Regions from separate parts of the Streptomyces sp. NPDC001822 genome, predicted to be linked through region 1. Evidence: riboswitches for the same ligand, from Rfam matches in the RefSeq annotation. Region 1 holds a riboswitch; each other region holds the start of a gene.

What was found. A riboswitch is a leader RNA that binds a small molecule or an ion and turns the genes downstream of it on or off. The one in region 1 is predicted to bind thiamine pyrophosphate.
Region 2: linked by a shared signal. The riboswitch ahead of thiC (phosphomethylpyrimidine synthase ThiC) and the one ahead of thiO (glycine oxidase ThiO) in region 1 are both predicted to bind thiamine pyrophosphate.
Region 3: linked by a shared signal. The riboswitch ahead of ACFYY2_RS25825 (thiamine ABC transporter substrate binding subunit) and the one ahead of thiO (glycine oxidase ThiO) in region 1 are both predicted to bind thiamine pyrophosphate.

The regions. Positions count from the first base shown of each region.
Region 1 is NZ_JBIATW010000023.1:36,007-41,366, reverse strand. Features, by position in the region: gene pknB (Stk1 family PASTA domain-containing Ser/Thr kinase) at 1-1,110, opposite strand, end outside; gene ACFYY2_RS33305 (thiazole synthase) at 1,238-2,032, opposite strand; gene thiS (sulfur carrier protein ThiS) at 2,035-2,301, opposite strand; gene thiO (glycine oxidase ThiO) at 2,298-3,524, opposite strand; TPP riboswitch at 3,522-3,634, opposite strand; gene ACFYY2_RS33290 (NAD(P)/FAD-dependent oxidoreductase) at 3,854-5,026, shown strand; gene ACFYY2_RS33285 (Rv2175c family DNA-binding protein) at 5,086-5,360, shown strand, end outside.
Region 2 is NZ_JBIATW010000006.1:209,398-214,757, forward strand. Features, by position in the region: gene ACFYY2_RS16510 (SsgA family sporulation/cell division regulator) at 1-97, shown strand, start outside; gene ACFYY2_RS16515 (YibE/F family protein) at 163-1,518, opposite strand; TPP riboswitch at 1,590-1,722, shown strand; gene thiC (phosphomethylpyrimidine synthase ThiC) at 1,715-3,544, shown strand; gene ACFYY2_RS16525 (DUF805 domain-containing protein) at 3,894-4,247, shown strand; gene ACFYY2_RS16530 (hypothetical protein) at 4,385-5,206, opposite strand.
Region 3 is NZ_JBIATW010000012.1:136,291-141,650, reverse strand. Features, by position in the region: gene ACFYY2_RS25835 (ABC transporter ATP-binding protein) at 1-713, opposite strand, end outside; gene ACFYY2_RS25830 (ABC transporter permease) at 716-2,332, opposite strand; gene ACFYY2_RS25825 (thiamine ABC transporter substrate binding subunit) at 2,377-3,471, opposite strand; TPP riboswitch at 3,543-3,659, opposite strand; gene rlmN (23S rRNA (adenine(2503)-C(2))-methyltransferase RlmN) at 3,779-4,885, opposite strand; gene ACFYY2_RS25815 (DUF6233 domain-containing protein) at 5,069-5,360, shown strand, end outside.

The DNA.
Region 1 (5,360 bases):
GTTGATGTACCAGACACCGGCGCCGGCACCCAGGACCAGCAGCACGGCGACGAGCGCGGCGACCGCGCCGCGCCGGCCGCCCCCGGCGAGGCGGACACGCCGGCCCGTCCGCTCCGGGGGCAGCGGCGGCGGCATCTCCAGCCGGCTGGTGTGGTGTGCGGTGCCCTGGTCCGCGGGGATCACCCGCGGGATCACGCTCGTACGGTCGTCGGCGCCGTCGCGCGCCTCCGCGATGGCCTGCGGGGGGACCGCGTCCAGCTGCTCCTCGGTGAGCGCGCTCCGCTCCGCGCGGGACTCCGCGAGCATCGCCACGGCGTCGTGCGGGCGCAGCTCGGGGCTGCGCGCGGTGGCGGCCGCCACCAGCCGGTCCAGCCCGGGGGCGAGGCCGGGGACGACCGCGGACGGAGCCGGGACGTCCTCGCTGAGGTGCTGGTAGATGACCTGGGCCGCGGTGTCCCCGGAGTGGGGCTTGCCGCCGGTCAGCATCTCGTAGAGCACCACACCGCAGGCGTACACGTCGGACCGGGTGTCGGCTGTGCCCTGCTCGATCTGCTCGGGGGCGAGGTAGGAGACCGTGCCCAGCAGGGAGCCGGTGGTGTCCGTGGCGGTGCCGACCGCGCGCACGAGCCCGAAGTCCGCCACCTTGACCCGGCCGTCGTCGCCTATCAGGACGTTCTCCGGCTTCATGTCCCGGTGCACGAAGCCCGCGCGGTGCGCGGCGCCCAGCGCGGCCAGGACCGGCTCCAGGATGTCCAGTGCGGCCCGGGGCTGCAGGGCGCCCCGCTCGCGGAGCACGTCGCGCAGGGTGCACCCGGCGACGTACTCCATGGCCAGGTAGACGTACGCGCCCTGGGCGCCCTGGTCGAAGACGGCCACCACGTTGGGGTGCGCGAGCAGGGCGACGGACTTCGCCTCGCGGATGAAGCGCTCGACGAATGCGGCGTCGGCCGCCAGCGCCGGGTGCATCACCTTGAGGGCGAGCACGCGGTCGAGCCGGGTGTCCACGGCCCGGTAGACCGTGGCCATGCCGCCGACGGCGATACGCGCGTCGATGCGGTACCGGCCGTCGAGCAGCTGCCCGACGAGGGGGTCCTGGAGGGTCGTGTCCACGGGGCGAGTCTACGAGCTGCGACGGACACGACGGGCGGGCCCGAGGACCCCCGGGGCCGTTCCGGTGCCGAGCCGTGACAGGCGTATGCACGTGCCGTGACCGGGACGCCGCCGGCGGTGCCCGCGGTCAGAACGCCGGGCGCTCCGGATCCAGCACCGCCCTGCCCTCCGCGGGCGACGAGGCCTCGGCGAAATGGCGGCGGGGGATGCGTCCCGCCCGGTACGCCAGGCGACCGCCCTCCACCGCGTGCCGCATCGCCGCCGCCATCAGCTCCGGCTCCTGGGCCCGGGTCACCGCCGAGGCGAGCATCACAGCGGCGCACCCCAGCTCCATCGCCAGCGCCGCGTCCGAGGCGGTCCCGGCCCCGGCGTCCAGGATCACAGGGACCCCGGCCTGCTCGGCGATCAGCTGGAAGTTGTGCGGGTTGCGGATGCCGAGGCCCGAGCCGATGGGGGAGCCGAGCGGCATGACCGCCGCGCACCCCACGTCCTCCAGCTTCCGGGCCAGCACCGGATCGTCGTTCGTGTAGGGCAGGACCGTGAAGCCGTCGTCGACCAGGGTCTCCGCGGCGTCCAGCAGCTCGACCGGGTCGGGCAGCAGGGTCCGCTCGTCCGCCACGACCTCCAGCTTGATCCAGTCGGTGCCGAGCGCCTCCCGGGCCAGCCGCGCGGTCAGTACGGCCTCGCCGGCGGTGAAGCAGCCGGCGGTGTTCGGCAGGACCCGCACCGACAGGCGCTCCAGGACCGAGAGCACCGAACCCCGCACGGTCGGGTCGAGCCGGCGCATCGCCACGGTGGTGAGCTCGGTGCCGGAGGCCGTCAGTGAGCGCTCCAGCACGTCGAGGCTGGGCGCCCCGCCCGTCCCCATGATCAGCCGCGAGGTGAAGGAGGCGGAGCCGAGGGTGAAGAGGTCGTCGGACATGGTCAGCCTCCCTGGACGGCGGTCAGGATCTCGACGCGGTCGCCTTCGGCGAGCACGGTGGCGGACCACTGACCGCGCGGCACGACGGCCTCGTTGACGGCGGCGGCCACACCGGAGGGAGCCGCGGTCAGCGCGGCGACGAGGGTGTCCAGCGCGGTTCCGGCGGTCAGGGCACGGGATTCCCCGTTCACGGACACGGACACGGACTCGGATACGGGCGCGGATTCGGGAACGGGAACGGGGACGCCGGCGGGCACGGGCTGTGTCATACGGACTGCTCCTGCTGCACGGGGGTGGTTTCCGGACGGGTGGAGGCTTCCGCACCCCTCGGGGAGAGGGGCCGGGGAGCGGGGGCGAAGCGGGACGGTGCGAAGGGGCGGGCCACCTCGGGCAGCTCGCCGGTCGTCAGGGCGTGGGCCATCACCTCGCCCGTGACGGGGGTCAGCAGCACCCCGTTGCGGTGGTGCCCGGTCGCGAGAAGCAGGCCGGGCAGGGCCGTCGGGCCCAGCAGCGGGGCGTTGTCCGGCGTGGCCGGCCGCAGGCCCGCACGCGTCTCCGTCAGCGGGAGCTCGGTGATGCCGGGCACCAGCTCGTGCGCGTCCCGCAGCAGTTCGTAGACCCCGCCGGCGGTGACCGTGGTGTCCCAGCCCTGTTCCTCGGTGGTCGCGCCGACCACCAGCTCACCGTCGGCGCGCGGGACGAGATAGACGTGGCTCCCGCGCACGACGGCACGGACGGTCCTGCTGAGGAAGGGGGCGTACGAGGCCGGGACGGTCAGCCGCACCACCTGTCCCTTGACCGGGCGGACGGGCGGCAGGACCGCCTCGGGTATCCCCGCGAGGCGGCCGCTGAGGCTTCCCCCGGCCAGGACCACCTGGCCGGCCGTCAGCTCCGTACCGTCCCGCAGGACGGCCCCCGTGGCGCGGCCGTGCGTGACGCGGAGGCGCTCGGCCCAGGCGCGCCGGAAGCGCACCCCGGCCCGCTCGCAGGCCGTGACCAGGGCGGACGCGAGACGCCTCGGGTCGACCTGATGGTCGCCGTCGACCCGCAGCCCGCCCCGCACACCCGGGGCGAGCATCGGTTCGAGCCGCCGGCACTCGCGGCCGCTGAGCCACTCGGACTCCAGGCCCGAGCGCTGCTGGAGCGCGTGCAGTTCCCGCAGATGGGCCCGGTCGTCGGCGTCCAGTGCGACGGACAGGGTGCCGCAGGCGCGGAAACCCGTCGCCCGTCCGCTCGCCTCCTCCAGCTCGGCCACGAAGTCCGGATACCGTTGTGCGGAGGCGAGGTTGAGGCCGAGCAGCATCTGCTCGCCGTAGTGCAGTTCGGTGACGGCGGCCAGCATCCCGGCCGCGACCCGGGCGGCTCCGCCACCAGGTTCGGGGTCCGCGAGCGTGACGTCCAGACCGCGCTGGGCCGCCCGCCAGGCGGTCACGAGACCGATGATGCCGCCTCCGACGACCAGGACGTCGGAACTGTCTGCGGAGATGCGCATGGGCGTCCAGCCCCTCCCTTCGCCGGCATGACCCGGATCAGGTTCGTACGGTCGGAGGCCGGTCAGCCTCCCTCTCAGCCCGGTACGCCCGGGCTCCCGCGAGTGCCTTACGGTGGCCAGCCTAGACCCCGCCGCCTCCGCGCAGTAAGGGAGCGGTGCCCGTGGCCCGTTCGCCCGGCGGACCCGTCCCCGCGCCCGTCGCCGGCCAGGCTTCCGGGAGGCCCTGAGCTGACGTCATGTCAGGTGATTAGGGTGGACGTGTGAGTGATCTGACGCAGGACCCGGCAGGAGGACCCCGGCCGCACGGGGCCGTGGTCGTGGGCGCCGGAATGGCGGGTGTGCAGACGGCCGTGGCCCTGCGTGAACAGGGCTACGCGGGCCCCGTCACCCTCGTCGGGGCCGAACCGCACCAGCCGTACGACCGGCCGCCGCTGTCCAAGGCGGTCCTGCTCGGCAAGGCCGAGGACTCCGCCTTCGACGTCGATTTCGAGGAGCTGGACATCACCCTGCGCCTCGGGCTCGACGTGACCGGCCTGCGCGCACGGGCCCACGAACTGGACACCGCGGAGGGCCCCGTCGCCTACGACGTGCTGGTCGTCGCCACCGGTGCGGAACCCGTCGTGCTGCCCGGCACCGAGGGCGTTCCCGGCGTCCACCTGCTGCGCACCCTCGACGACGCCGCACGGCTGCGGCCCGTGCTCGAGCGGCAGCACGACGTGGTCGTCGTCGGAGCGGGCTGGATCGGTGCCGAGTTCACCACCGCCGCCCGCGCCGCCGGATGCGAGGTCACCGTCGTCGAGGCCGCCGACCGGCCCCTCGCCGGCACGATGCCCGCCGAGGTCGCGGCCCCCATGGCCGCCTGGTACGCCGAGAGCGGAGCCCGGCTCCTCACGGGGGCCGGGGTCGCCCACGTCGAACCGGGCACCGTGCACCTCGCGGACGGGCGGGCGGTCCCCGCCGGAGCGGTGGTCGTCGGCATCGGCGCCCGCCCCGCCACCGCGTGGCTCGCAGGCTCGGGCATCGAGCTCGGCCCGGACGGGTCGGTCACCACCGACGGTTCCCTGCGCACCTCCTTGCCCGACGTGTACGCGGTGGGCGACTGCGCGTCGTTCCCCTCCGCCCGCTACGGCGAACGCCTGCTGGTCCACCACTGGGACAACGCCCTCCAGGGCCCCCGGACCGTCGCCGCCGCCCTCGCGGGCGGGGAGAGCGCGGCCTACGACCCCGTGCCCTACTTCTGGTCCGAGCAGTTCGGGCGCTTCGTGCAGTACGCCGGCCACCACGCCCGCGCCGATACCCTGCTATGGCGCGGTGACCCCGCGGAGCCCTCCTGGACGGTCTGCTGGCTGAAGGAGGGGATCCTGGTCGCCGTGCTGGCGGTCAACAGGCCGCGCGACCTGGCCCAGGGCCGCAAGCTGGTCGAAGCGGGGGCGCGGATCGATCCGGCCCGCGCGGCCGACTCCTCCGTACCGCTGAAATCCACGGTCCTCCCGGAGCGCTGACAGCCCCGTACGGTCGGCCCGGGTACCGACTGTCGGTCCGGGATGGCACGCTTGTCCTTGTGACCGAGATTGACGCAAAGATCGATGCTCTCGTCCCCGCCTGGCTCCACCTTCCTGACATCGCGGAAATGCTCGATGTCCAGGTGACGCGTGTACGGCAGCTGGTCAAGGAGGGCCAGCTCATCGCCGTACGACGTGGTGAGAACCGGACGCTCCAGGTGCCTGCCGCCTTCATCGACGGCGACAAGGTGGTCAAGGGCCTCGCGGGGACCCTGACGCTCCTGAGGGACGACGGCTACACCGACGAAGAGATGCTGGACTGGCTCTTCACCCC
Region 2 (5,360 bases), on a different contig from region 1:
GGTGCCTTTGGGACAGGAGCACACGCTGAGTGACTTCGACGGCAATCTGGAAGAGGCACTCGGGCGCATCCTGGCGAAGGAACAGAACGCCGGCTGAGCCGGAAAACCCGGCCGGTCATCGAACACCGGCCGCCCGGGGGCCACGTGTCCGGCGCCCCCGGATCACGCCTTGCGGCGTCGTCCCCTCCCGGTCCGCGCGGGGGCCGGAACTCCGGCTTCCGCGCCGAGCCCCGTGCGGTCCGCGGAGACCACCAGGGCCGCGAGCACCGTCGTCACCGGCACCGAGGCGACCAGCCCGATCGAGCCGACCAGTGTCCGGACGATCTCCTCCGCGACGAGTTCGCTGTTGGCGACGGTGCCCACACTGCTCTGGGCGATCGAGAAGAGCAGGAGCAGGGGAAGGGCCGCGCCCGCGTAGGCGAGTACGAGGGTGTTGACGACCGAGGCGATGTGGTCGCGCCCGATCCGGATGCCGGCGCGGTAGAGCCGCCGTACGCCCATCGTGGGGTCCGCCTGGTGCAGTTCCCACACCGCGGACGTCTGCGTGACGGTCACGTCGTCGAGTACACCCAGCGAACCGATGATCACACCGGCCAGGAGGAGGCCGCTCATGTCGATCTCCGGGTACAGACCGTGAATGAGGCCGGTGTTGTCGTCCGTGTTGCCCGACAGGTGCGCCCAGCCGATGAAGAGCGAGCCCAGCAGACCGATCAGCACCAGCGAGATGAGGGTGCCGATGACGGCCACCGACGTACGCGCCGTCAGCCCGTGGCAGGTGTAGAGGGCGATCAGCATGATGGCGCTGGCCCCGATCACCGCGACGACGAGCGGATTCGAGCCCTGCAGGATCGCCGGCAGGATGAACAGCGTCAGCACGGCGAAGGAAACCGCGAGCGCGATCAGCGCCATCAGCCCGCGCATCCTCCCCACCACGACCACCGCGAGGGCGAAGATCCCCGCCAGCAGGGCCATGGGGACCGTGCGGTCCACGTCCGTCACCGAGTACTGCAGATCGCGGGGCGCGTCCGGGGCGTAGGCCACGATCACGCCCTGCCCTTCCTCCAGTTGCCGGGTGGCGTCGGGCTGGATGATCTCGACGAACCTGCGGCCCGCGTCCTCGCCGGTCGTCACTTCGACGGTCGCCTTCTTGCACTGCCCCGACTGCTCGTTGACGGCCTCCCTGCCCGAGAGCGTGGAGGTGTCTCCGGTCGGGGGGACCTGCCCGGCGTTGACGTCCGAGCAGTCGACCCTGACGACCTCGACGACCCTGCCCTCCTGGGTCTGCCGGTCGAAACCGACACCCGTGCGTTCGTGGGCGGGCGCCCCGCCCGGCCAGAACGCGACGAGGCCGACCAGGACGGCCGTGGCGAAGGGGATCACGACGGCCGCGATGACCTTGCGCAGGTGCTTCGAGACGGGTGCGGCGGGGCCGTGGCTGTGCGTGTGGGCGTGGGCATGACTCTGCGTGCTGCCTGACGCGGGGCCGTGCGGTTCGGGAGCGCTTCCGGGGGACGTCACACGCCGATCATCCCAAGAACGGTGGAGGCCCTCTGGCCAGCACGCCAGCCGGGCCGCTAGCGTGGAGGCACATTTGCACACGCGGGAGCTCGGAGCACCGGGCTGAGAGGGCGCTGACCTCCGTATATCCGTACGGGACAGCTGCGCCGACCGCCGAACCTGTTACCGGGTAATGCCGGCGTAGGGAGTAGGTCTGATGACCACAGCGGACGCACGCACGCCTGCCTCGGAGCGGAACGCGCAGCAAGCGCGATACGCGGAGAGCACCGAGAGCACCGAGAGCACCGAGAGCACCGAGGCCGGGAAGTCCATCGGCTGGCACAAGGGATACGTCCAGGGCTCGCGCCCGGATCTCCGGGTGCCGGTCCGTCAGGTGCACCTCACCAACGGCAAGGACGTGACGCTCTACGACACGTCCGGGCCGTACACCGACCCCACCACCGAGACCGACGTCCGGCGCGGGCTCTCCCCTCTCCGGGAGAACTGGATCATCGCGCGCGGCGACACCGAGGAGTACGCGGGACGCCCCGCGCGCCCCGAGGACGACGGGCTGAAGCACACGTCGCCACGCGGCGGCCTGCGGAATCTCGACGCCGTCTTCCCCGGCCGGCCGCGACAGCCCCGGCGGAGCCGCGACGGCAGCCCGGTGACCCAGCTCGCCTATGCGCGCCGGGGCGAGATCACTCCGGAGATGGAGTACGTCGCGATCCGCGAGAACGTCGCCCCCGAGGTCGTACGGGACGAGATCGCGGCGGGCCGGGCCGTGCTTCCGGCCAACGTCAACCATCCGGAGATCGAGCCGATGATCATCGGCAAGCGGTTCCTCGTGAAGGTCAACGCCAACATCGGCAACTCCGCGGTCACCTCCTCCATCGAGGAGGAGGTGGACAAGATGACCTGGGCCACGAAGTGGGGGGCCGACACGGTCATGGACCTCTCCACCGGGCGGAACATCCACACGACCCGCGAGTGGGTGCTGCGCAACAGTCCGGTCCCGATCGGCACCGTGCCGCTCTACCAGGCCCTGGAGAAGGTGGACGGCCGGGCCGAGGAGCTGACCTGGGAGATCTACAAGGACACGGTCATCGAGCAGGCCGAACAGGGCGTCGACTACATGACGGTGCACGCCGGTGTCCGGCTGCCGTACGTCCCCCTGACGGCCCGCCGCAAGACCGGCATCGTCTCCCGCGGCGGTTCGATCATGGCTGCCTGGTGTCTGGCGCACCACAAGGAGTCGTTCCTCTACGAGCACTTCGAGGACCTCTGCGAGATCCTCGCGGCGTACGACGTGACGTACTCGCTCGGTGACGGCCTGCGCCCCGGTTCCATCGCGGACGCCAACGACGAGGCGCAGTTCGCCGAACTCCGGACGCTGGGCGAACTCAACACCGTCGCCAAGCGGTTCGGCGTGCAGACCATGATCGAGGGCCCGGGGCACGTCCCGATGCACAAGATCAAGGAGAACATCGACCTCCAGCAGGAGATCTGCGAGGAGGCCCCCTTCTACACGCTGGGCCCCCTGACCACCGACGTCGCGCCGGCGTACGACCACATCACCTCGGGCATCGGTGCCGCGATGATCGCGTGGTGGGGGACGGCGATGCTCTGTTACGTCACGCCCAAGGAGCACCTGGGGCTGCCGAACCGGGACGACGTGAAGACCGGCGTCATCACCTACAAGATCGCGGCGCACGCGGCGGACCTGGCCAAGGGGCATCCCGGGGCCCAGGAGTGGGACGACGCACTGTCGGACGCCCGGTTCGAGTTCCGCTGGGAGGACCAGTTCAACCTCGCTCTCGACCCCGACACGGCACGGGAGTTCCACGACGAGACGCTGCCGGCCGAGCCGGCGAAGACCGCCCACTTCTGCTCGATGTGCGGTCCCAAGTTCTGCTCGATGAAGATCTCGCACGACATCCGGCGTGAGCACGGGGACCAGCAGGCCGAGATCGAGGCGGGGATGGCGGAGAAGTCCAGGGAGTTCGCCGCCGCCGGCAACAGGGTCTACCTGCCCCTCGCGGACTGAGCCGGGTCCCGCCCGGCGGGCTTCCTGGCGGGTGGGTTCTGTGGTGATTCGGCGGTGTCGTCCTGGGCCGTTCCGGTCCCTCGGCGGCGCCGCCGAGCCGCGTCTCGCCTTGAGCGGATAGATGGCGAAAGCGGTCCCTGTGGCCTATTTGTTTCGCTTGAGCACCAACTGGCGCTGTTTCACCAGGTGTTCGGAGTCGATAAGGACACGGTAATGCGGCAGGTGGATGTACGTTTCGGCGGAAGTACGCCTGTGCTTGACCGTGTCCTTATCTGTGCCTTACCTTCCGCTGTGCTTGGCCGAAAAAGTGTGCGTCCCGAACGGGGGGCGCCAGGGGAGGGAATGCACCATGAGCTGGTACCTGGCTGTACTCAAGAACTACGCGGGCTTCAGCGGACGAGCGCGCCGCAAGGAGTACTGGATGTACACGCTGTTCAACATCATCGCGCTCGCGGTCCTGCTGGGCATAAGCGTCGCCGTCGACACGACGATCCCTTACCTCATCTACGTCGTGGCAGTGATCATCCCGTCCCTGGCCGTCCTGGTCCGCCGTCTGCACGACACGGGGCGCTCCGGCTGGTGGATCCTCCTCGGCGTGGTCCCCTTCGGCGGCATCGTCCTGCTCGTCTTCTCGTGCCTCGAGGGCTCGAACGAGGTCAACGAGTACGGTGCGAACCCGAAGCTGGCCCCGCAGGGCGTCTGAGCTTCGCGGACCGCGGGTCGTGCCGGTTGATCCGGTCACACCCGCACAGCGGATGAGAGAGGCCGGGGCGGCAGCGAGCCGCCCCGGCCTCTGCCGTGTGCGGCCCCGGGGCTCGACGGAGCGGCCGGGGAGCCGGATCACTCCGGCCGGTGCTCGGGGCCGCCGAAGTCGGGGCTGGTGAAGTCCGGGCTCGTGAACGTGGGGCGCGGGCCGGCGGACGGGCCGTCCTCCGGCCCGGTGAAGTCCGGCCGGCTGTAGCCGATCTTCGGCATGCGGTGGGCCGAGCGGTGCGGTGTACGGGAGGCCGGTCCGGCCGTCGGGTCGGCCAGCGCGTCCCGCAGGAAGGGAAGGATGCCGCGCTCCAGAAGGGCGTGGCGCCAGGCCTCCCGGGCGCGTGCCACCTCCTCGGGCAGTTCCTCCTCCTCGTCGTCCACGGCGGGCAGGGCGGTGGCGCCGTTGCGCAGCGCGGTGACGAGCAGCCCGATCGCGGCGACGAGGATGGCCGCGGCCGCGACGGCCGCGAAGAACCAGCCCGCCGTGACCATCGGGCCTGCGAACGAGGCTGAGCTGACCGCCTTCAGGAGGTAGCCGATCAGCAGGAATATCAGGGCCGCCGTGCCCGCGAGGACCGGGGCGAGCGCCGCTATCACGGCGAGGGTTCCCGCGCCCTCGGGGTCGTCGTCCATGGCGGGCCCGAGGACGGCGTCGGTGTCCGCCGGGTCGACGGGGCCCCGCAGTTCACCGCGGACCTTGACGTAGTGGTCGTACTCGGTGGCGGCCGCGGTCGTGATCAGGGCTGTGGCGTCGAACGCCATCGTCCGGAGCTGTTCCGTGTTGAGGCGGTCGCCGACACCGTCCAGATCGGGGCGTTCGTGAGCATGACGCAGCGCGTCGGCGAGGATCCGCTCGTATTCGGGGCGGTCCTCGGCCAGCAGGTGCGGAGCGCTTTTCATCTGCATCCCCCGATGCTCCGTAGGGCCTGACCGCCGCGTGGGCCGGGTGATCGGGCGAAAACGGAGGAGAGCCTGCTACTGATACGCCGATGGTAGAGCGCATACGGCGTGCGGTGACAGAGGGTTTCCAGAAATTGCCCGGCCGTCGACGGAGTCAGGT
Region 3 (5,360 bases), on a different contig from region 1:
ACCAGGTTGTCGAAGCCCAGGAAACGGGCCACGAAGGGGGACGCGGGACGCTGCCAGACCTCCAGCGGCGTGCCCTCCTGGGCGATCGTGCCGTCGCGCATGACCACGACCCGGTCCGCGAGGGCGAAGGCCTCGCCCTGGTCGTGGGTGACGGCGAGCACGGTGGTGCCCAGCCGGCCGAAGAGGGTGCGCAGTTCGACGACGAGGCGTTCGCGCAGGCCGCGGTCCAGCTGGCCCAGCGGCTCGTCGAGCATCAGGAGTCCGGGGCGAGGGGCGAGCGCCCGCGCCAGGGCCACCCGCTGCTGCTCGCCGCCGGACAGGGAGGCGACGGCCCGGCGGCCCGCGCCGGGCAGGCCGACCAGGTCCAGGAGCTCCGCGGCCCTCTGCTCGCGTTCGGCGCGGGGGACGCCGTGCATCCGCAGCCCGAACTCGACGTTCGCGCCGACGTCCCGGTGCGGGAACAGCTGGTGGTCCTGGAACATCAGCCCGAGTCCGCGCCGGTGCACCGGCAGCGGGGCCTGGTCGGCGCCGTCCAGCAGGACGCGGCCCCCGTCCAGGGGCTGCAGCCCGGCAACGGCCCGCAGCAGCGTCGACTTGCCGCTGCCGCTCGGCCCCAGCACGCAGACGATCTCGTGGTCGGCGACCTCCAGGTCCACGCCGTCGAGGGCGGTACGCCCACCGAACCGGACCGTGACCGCATCCACTTCCAGCATTCTCAGAACTCCCCGGATCGGTCGGTGCGGATGCGTTCGAGCACGAGCAGGGACACCGCGCAGACGAGCATCAGGATCGTGCTGAGGGCCATCGCCTGGCCGTAGTTGAGCTCGCCCGAGCGTCCCAGCAGCCTGGCCACGGCGACCGGCAGCGTGGGGTTGTCTGGGCGGGCGATGAACACGGTGGCGCCGAACTCCCCCAGCGACACGGCGAACGCGAAGCCCGAGGCCACGAGCACCGCCCTGCGGACCAGGGGCAGGTCGACCTCCCGCCACGCGCGCAGCGGCGAGGCACCGAGCACGGCGGCGGCCTCGCGCAGCCGGTCGTCCACCGCGCGCAGGACGGGAAGCATCGTCCGTACGACGAAGGGGACTCCCACCAGCGCCTGGGCGAGAGGCACCAGGATCCAGGAGGTGCGCAGGTCGAGCGGCGGCTCGTCGAGCGTGATCAGGAAACCGAAGCCGACGGTGACGGCCGACACCCCGAGGGGCAGCATCAGCAGTGCGTCGAAGCCCCGCACCAGCCGTCCCGCGCGCCGCCTGGTCAGCGCGGCGGCGGCGAGGCCGCCGATCACGAGGGCGATGAGGGTCGCGACCAGCGCGTACCGCAGGGAGTTGCCGATGGCGTCGAGCGGCGGCACCAGGAAGGTCGAGCCGTTGGCGTCGGCCGACTGCAGCGCGCGGTAGAAGGCGAACCCGTAACCAGCGGAGGTGTCCAGGGAGCGTTCCACGAGTACGCCGAGCGGCAGCAGGACGATCAGCAGCACGCTGAGCAGCACACCGCCGAGCAGCACCCGCTGGCCCGCGCCGCGGGGAGGCCGGGAGGTCTGCGCGGGGTCGACCAGCTTCAGCGCCGTCTCCCTGCGGCGCACGGTCCAGGCGTGGACGGCGAGGATTCCACCGACCGCGGCGAACTGCACCAGGGTGAGCACGGCGGCCGTCGGGAGGTCGAGCAGTTGCGCGGTCTGCCGGTATATCTCCACCTCCAGCGTGGAGTACGCCGGTCCGCCGAGGATCTGGACGACGCCGAAGGAGGTGAAGGTGAAGAGGAACACCATGAGTGCGGCGGCGGCCACGGCGGGCGCCAGCGCGGGCAGGGTCACCCGCCGCCAGGCGGCAAGACGTCCGGCGCCGAGCACCCGGGCGGCCTCCTCCTGGCGAGGGTCGAGCTGGGACCAGAGTCCGCCCACCGTCCGCACGACGACGGCGTAGTTGAAGAACACGTGGGCCAGCAGGATCGCCCACACCGTGGTGTCGAGCCGTACGCCCCAGAGTTCGTCGAGGAGCCCTCCGCGTCCCAGCAGCGCCAGGAACGCGGTGCCGACCACGACGGTCGGCAGCACGAACGGCACCGTCACCACGGCGCGCAGCAGTTGCTTGCCCGGGAAGTCGAAGCGGGCGAAGACGTAGGCGCCGGGGAGCGCGACCAGCAGGGTCAGCGCCGTCGAGGCGAGGGCCTGCCAGGTGGTGAACCACAGGACGTCCAGGATGTCGGACCGGCCGAGCACCGCCCCGATCCGGCCGAACTGCCAGACCCCGTCCGTCCTCAGCCCCCGGCCGACGATCGCGGCGACCGGGTAGGCGAAGAACACCGCGAAGAACGCGACGGGCAGGGCCATCAGCCCGAAACGCGTCGCGTTCCCCCGCCACGCGGGAGGCGCGGCTACTTCACGACGAGCGAGGACCACGACTGGACCCACTGCTCACGGTTCTCGGCGATCTTCTCCGGGGCCACGGTCGCCGGCTCGTCGACGGTGGCGCCGAACTTCGTGAAGAGCTCCGGCAGCTTCGCGTCCTTCGCCACCGGGTTCACGAACATGTTCAGCGGCATGTCCTCCTGGAACGGCTTACTGATGAGGAAGTCCAGCAGCGCTTTGCCGCCCGCCTCGTTCTTCGCACCGTCCAGCAGGCCGGCGAACTCGATCTGGCGGAAGCAGGTGCCGGTGGCCACACCGGTGGGGGCCTCGGTGGGCTGCGGATCGGCGTACAGCACCTCGACGGGCGGGCTGGAGGCGTAGGAGACGACGAGCGGGCGGTCGGCCTTGGCCTTCCTGCCGCCCGCGGAGCCGGAGAACTCCTCGTTGTACGCCTGCTCCCAGCCGTCGACGACCTTGACGCCGTTGCTCTTCAGCTTCTTCCAGTAGTCCCGGTAGCCGTCCTCACCGTGGGCGGCGACGGTACCGAGGAGGAAGCCGAGACCGGGCGAGGATGTGGCGGCGTTCTCGGTGACGAGGAGGTTCTTGTACGCGGGCTTCAGCAGGTCGTCGAAGGACTGCGGCGGGTCGAGCTGCTTGTCGGCGAAGTACTTCTTGTCGTAGTTGACGCAGATGTCGCCGGTGTCGACGGGCGTGATCCGGTGCTTGCCGGCGTCGAGCTGCGTGCCGGCCGCGACACGTTCGAGGCCCTTCGCCTTGTAGGGCGTGAACAGACCGTTGTCGAGGGCGCGGGAGAGCAGCGTGTTGTCGGCGCCGAAGAACACGTCGCCGCGCGGGGACCCCTTGGTCAGGATCTCCTGGTTGAGCGCCGCTCCGGCGTCACCGCTCTTGAGCACCTTGACCGTGTAGCCGGTCTCCTTCGTGAACGCCTTCAGGACGGCGTCCGAGGCGTTGAAGGAGTCGTGGCTGACGAGGGTGACGGTCTTGGAGGCCGTGCCTCCCCCGCCGTCGCCCTTGTCGTCCGCGCCTCCGCAGCCCGCGAGCACGGACACGCCGAGCGCGGCGGCGAGTGCCGCGGCCGCGTACTTCGTGGTGGTGTTCATGTGATTCCTCCTGGAGATGACCAGGAAGAGACGCGGCCCCACCCGCTCGGCGAGCGGGCAGGGCGCAACAGCTTGAGTAAGGTCCGAACTTCCTACCCGGAATGACCCGGGCGAGGTTCAGAGGGTCTGCGGCCGACCTGTCCTCGGTGCCGCACTCTCAGCGCTGTGGCGCTCCCCTGTCGGAATATGAAGTTGGCTTCCGGCCCAGGCTACACCGGCGGGATCACCCGGCACTGGCGGGATCCCGCGTCACTGGCGGGATCACCGGAGCACCGGGCCGGCACCGCCGGACCCGGCCGAGGCCTCCTCAGCGCTCGGTGGCCGCCAGCTGTCCGCAGGCCCCGTCGATCTCCTGGCCGCGGGTGTCCCGGACGGTGACCGGTACGCCGTGGGCCGCGATGGCCTCCACGAACGCCTTCTCGTCCTCGGGCCGCGAGGCGGTCCACTTGGAGCCGGGGGTCGGGTTCAGCGGGATGAGGTTGACGTGGACCCGCTTGCCCTTGAGCAGCCGTCCCAGCCGGTCGCCGCGCCACGCCTGGTCGTTGATGTCTCGGATCAGGGCGTACTCGATGGAGATGCGGCGGCCGGACTTCTCCGCGTACTCCCACGCGGCGTCCAGGACCTCGCGCACCTTCCAGCGGGTGTTCACGGGGACGAGGGTGTCGCGCAGCTCGTCGTCCGGGGCGTGCAGGGAGACCGCGAGGCGGCACTTGAAGCCCTCGTCGGCGAAGCGCAGCATGGCGGGGACCAGGCCGACCGTGGACACCGTGATCCCGCGCTGCGAGAGCCCGAGGCCGTCGGGCTCCGGGTCCGTCAGCCGCCGGATCGCCCCGACCACGCGCTTGTAGTTGGCCAGCGGCTCGCCCATGCCCATGAACACGATGTTGGACAGTCGCGCCGGGCCGCCCGGGACCTCGCCGTCGCGCAGCGCGCGCATGCCGTCCACGATCTGGTGCACGATCTCGGCGGTCGACAGGTTCCGGTCGAGGCCGGCCTGCCCGGTCGCGCAGAACGGGCAGTTCATGCCGCACCCGGCCTGCGAAGAGATACACATGGTCACCCGGTCCGGGTAGCGCATGAGGACGGACTCGACGAGCGTCCCGTCGTGCAGCTTCCAGAGCGTCTTGCGGGTGGTGTCGTCGTCGGTGCTGATGTGGCGGATCACCGACATGAGGTCGGGGAACATCGCCTCGGCGAGCTTGTCCCGCGAACCGGCCGGGATGTTGGTCCACTCCGCCGGATCGTGCGTGTACCGCGTGAAGTAGTGCTGCGACAGCTGCTTGGCACGGAAGCCCTTCTCGCCGGTCGCGGCGACTGCTTCCTTGCGCTCGTCGGGTGTGAGGTCGGCGAGGTGCCGCGGCGGCAGCTTGGCTCCGCGGGGCGCGACAAACGTGAGTTCTCCGGGCTTAGGCATGGTTCATCCAGTGTCGCAGACACGCCGTGGTACTAGCGGCCGCCGGCGGGCCCGGGGCCGCACAGCGGGCGCCTGCGGGGCTCTGACAGGCCATGGCGGCACGGCCCGACCGCAGGACAGTGACCGATCGCACGGCGGCCACGAGGTGCGCACGGAGGAACACCGGGGCCTAGAATCGAATGCGTGTCCGAAAACCTTTCCCGTCTGGACCGCCTCCGCATCGTGCGCGAGTGGCAGGCCTATCAGCTCGGCCGGACCGACCGGACCATCGCCGAGCTGGAGGAACGCGAGGCTTCCGCCGTCCGGGCGGCGCGTGTGCTGCCGCCTACGGTGCCCGGATGGAAGCTGTCCGTGCTGCGCTCGGGCGACGGGAACCGGCCGGACGCCGTCCACACGGGCGACTGCGGCATGGCCGGAAAGCGGACACAGGCCATGACCCGGGAGCAGGCTCTGCGCGCACTCACCCAGGACGGGG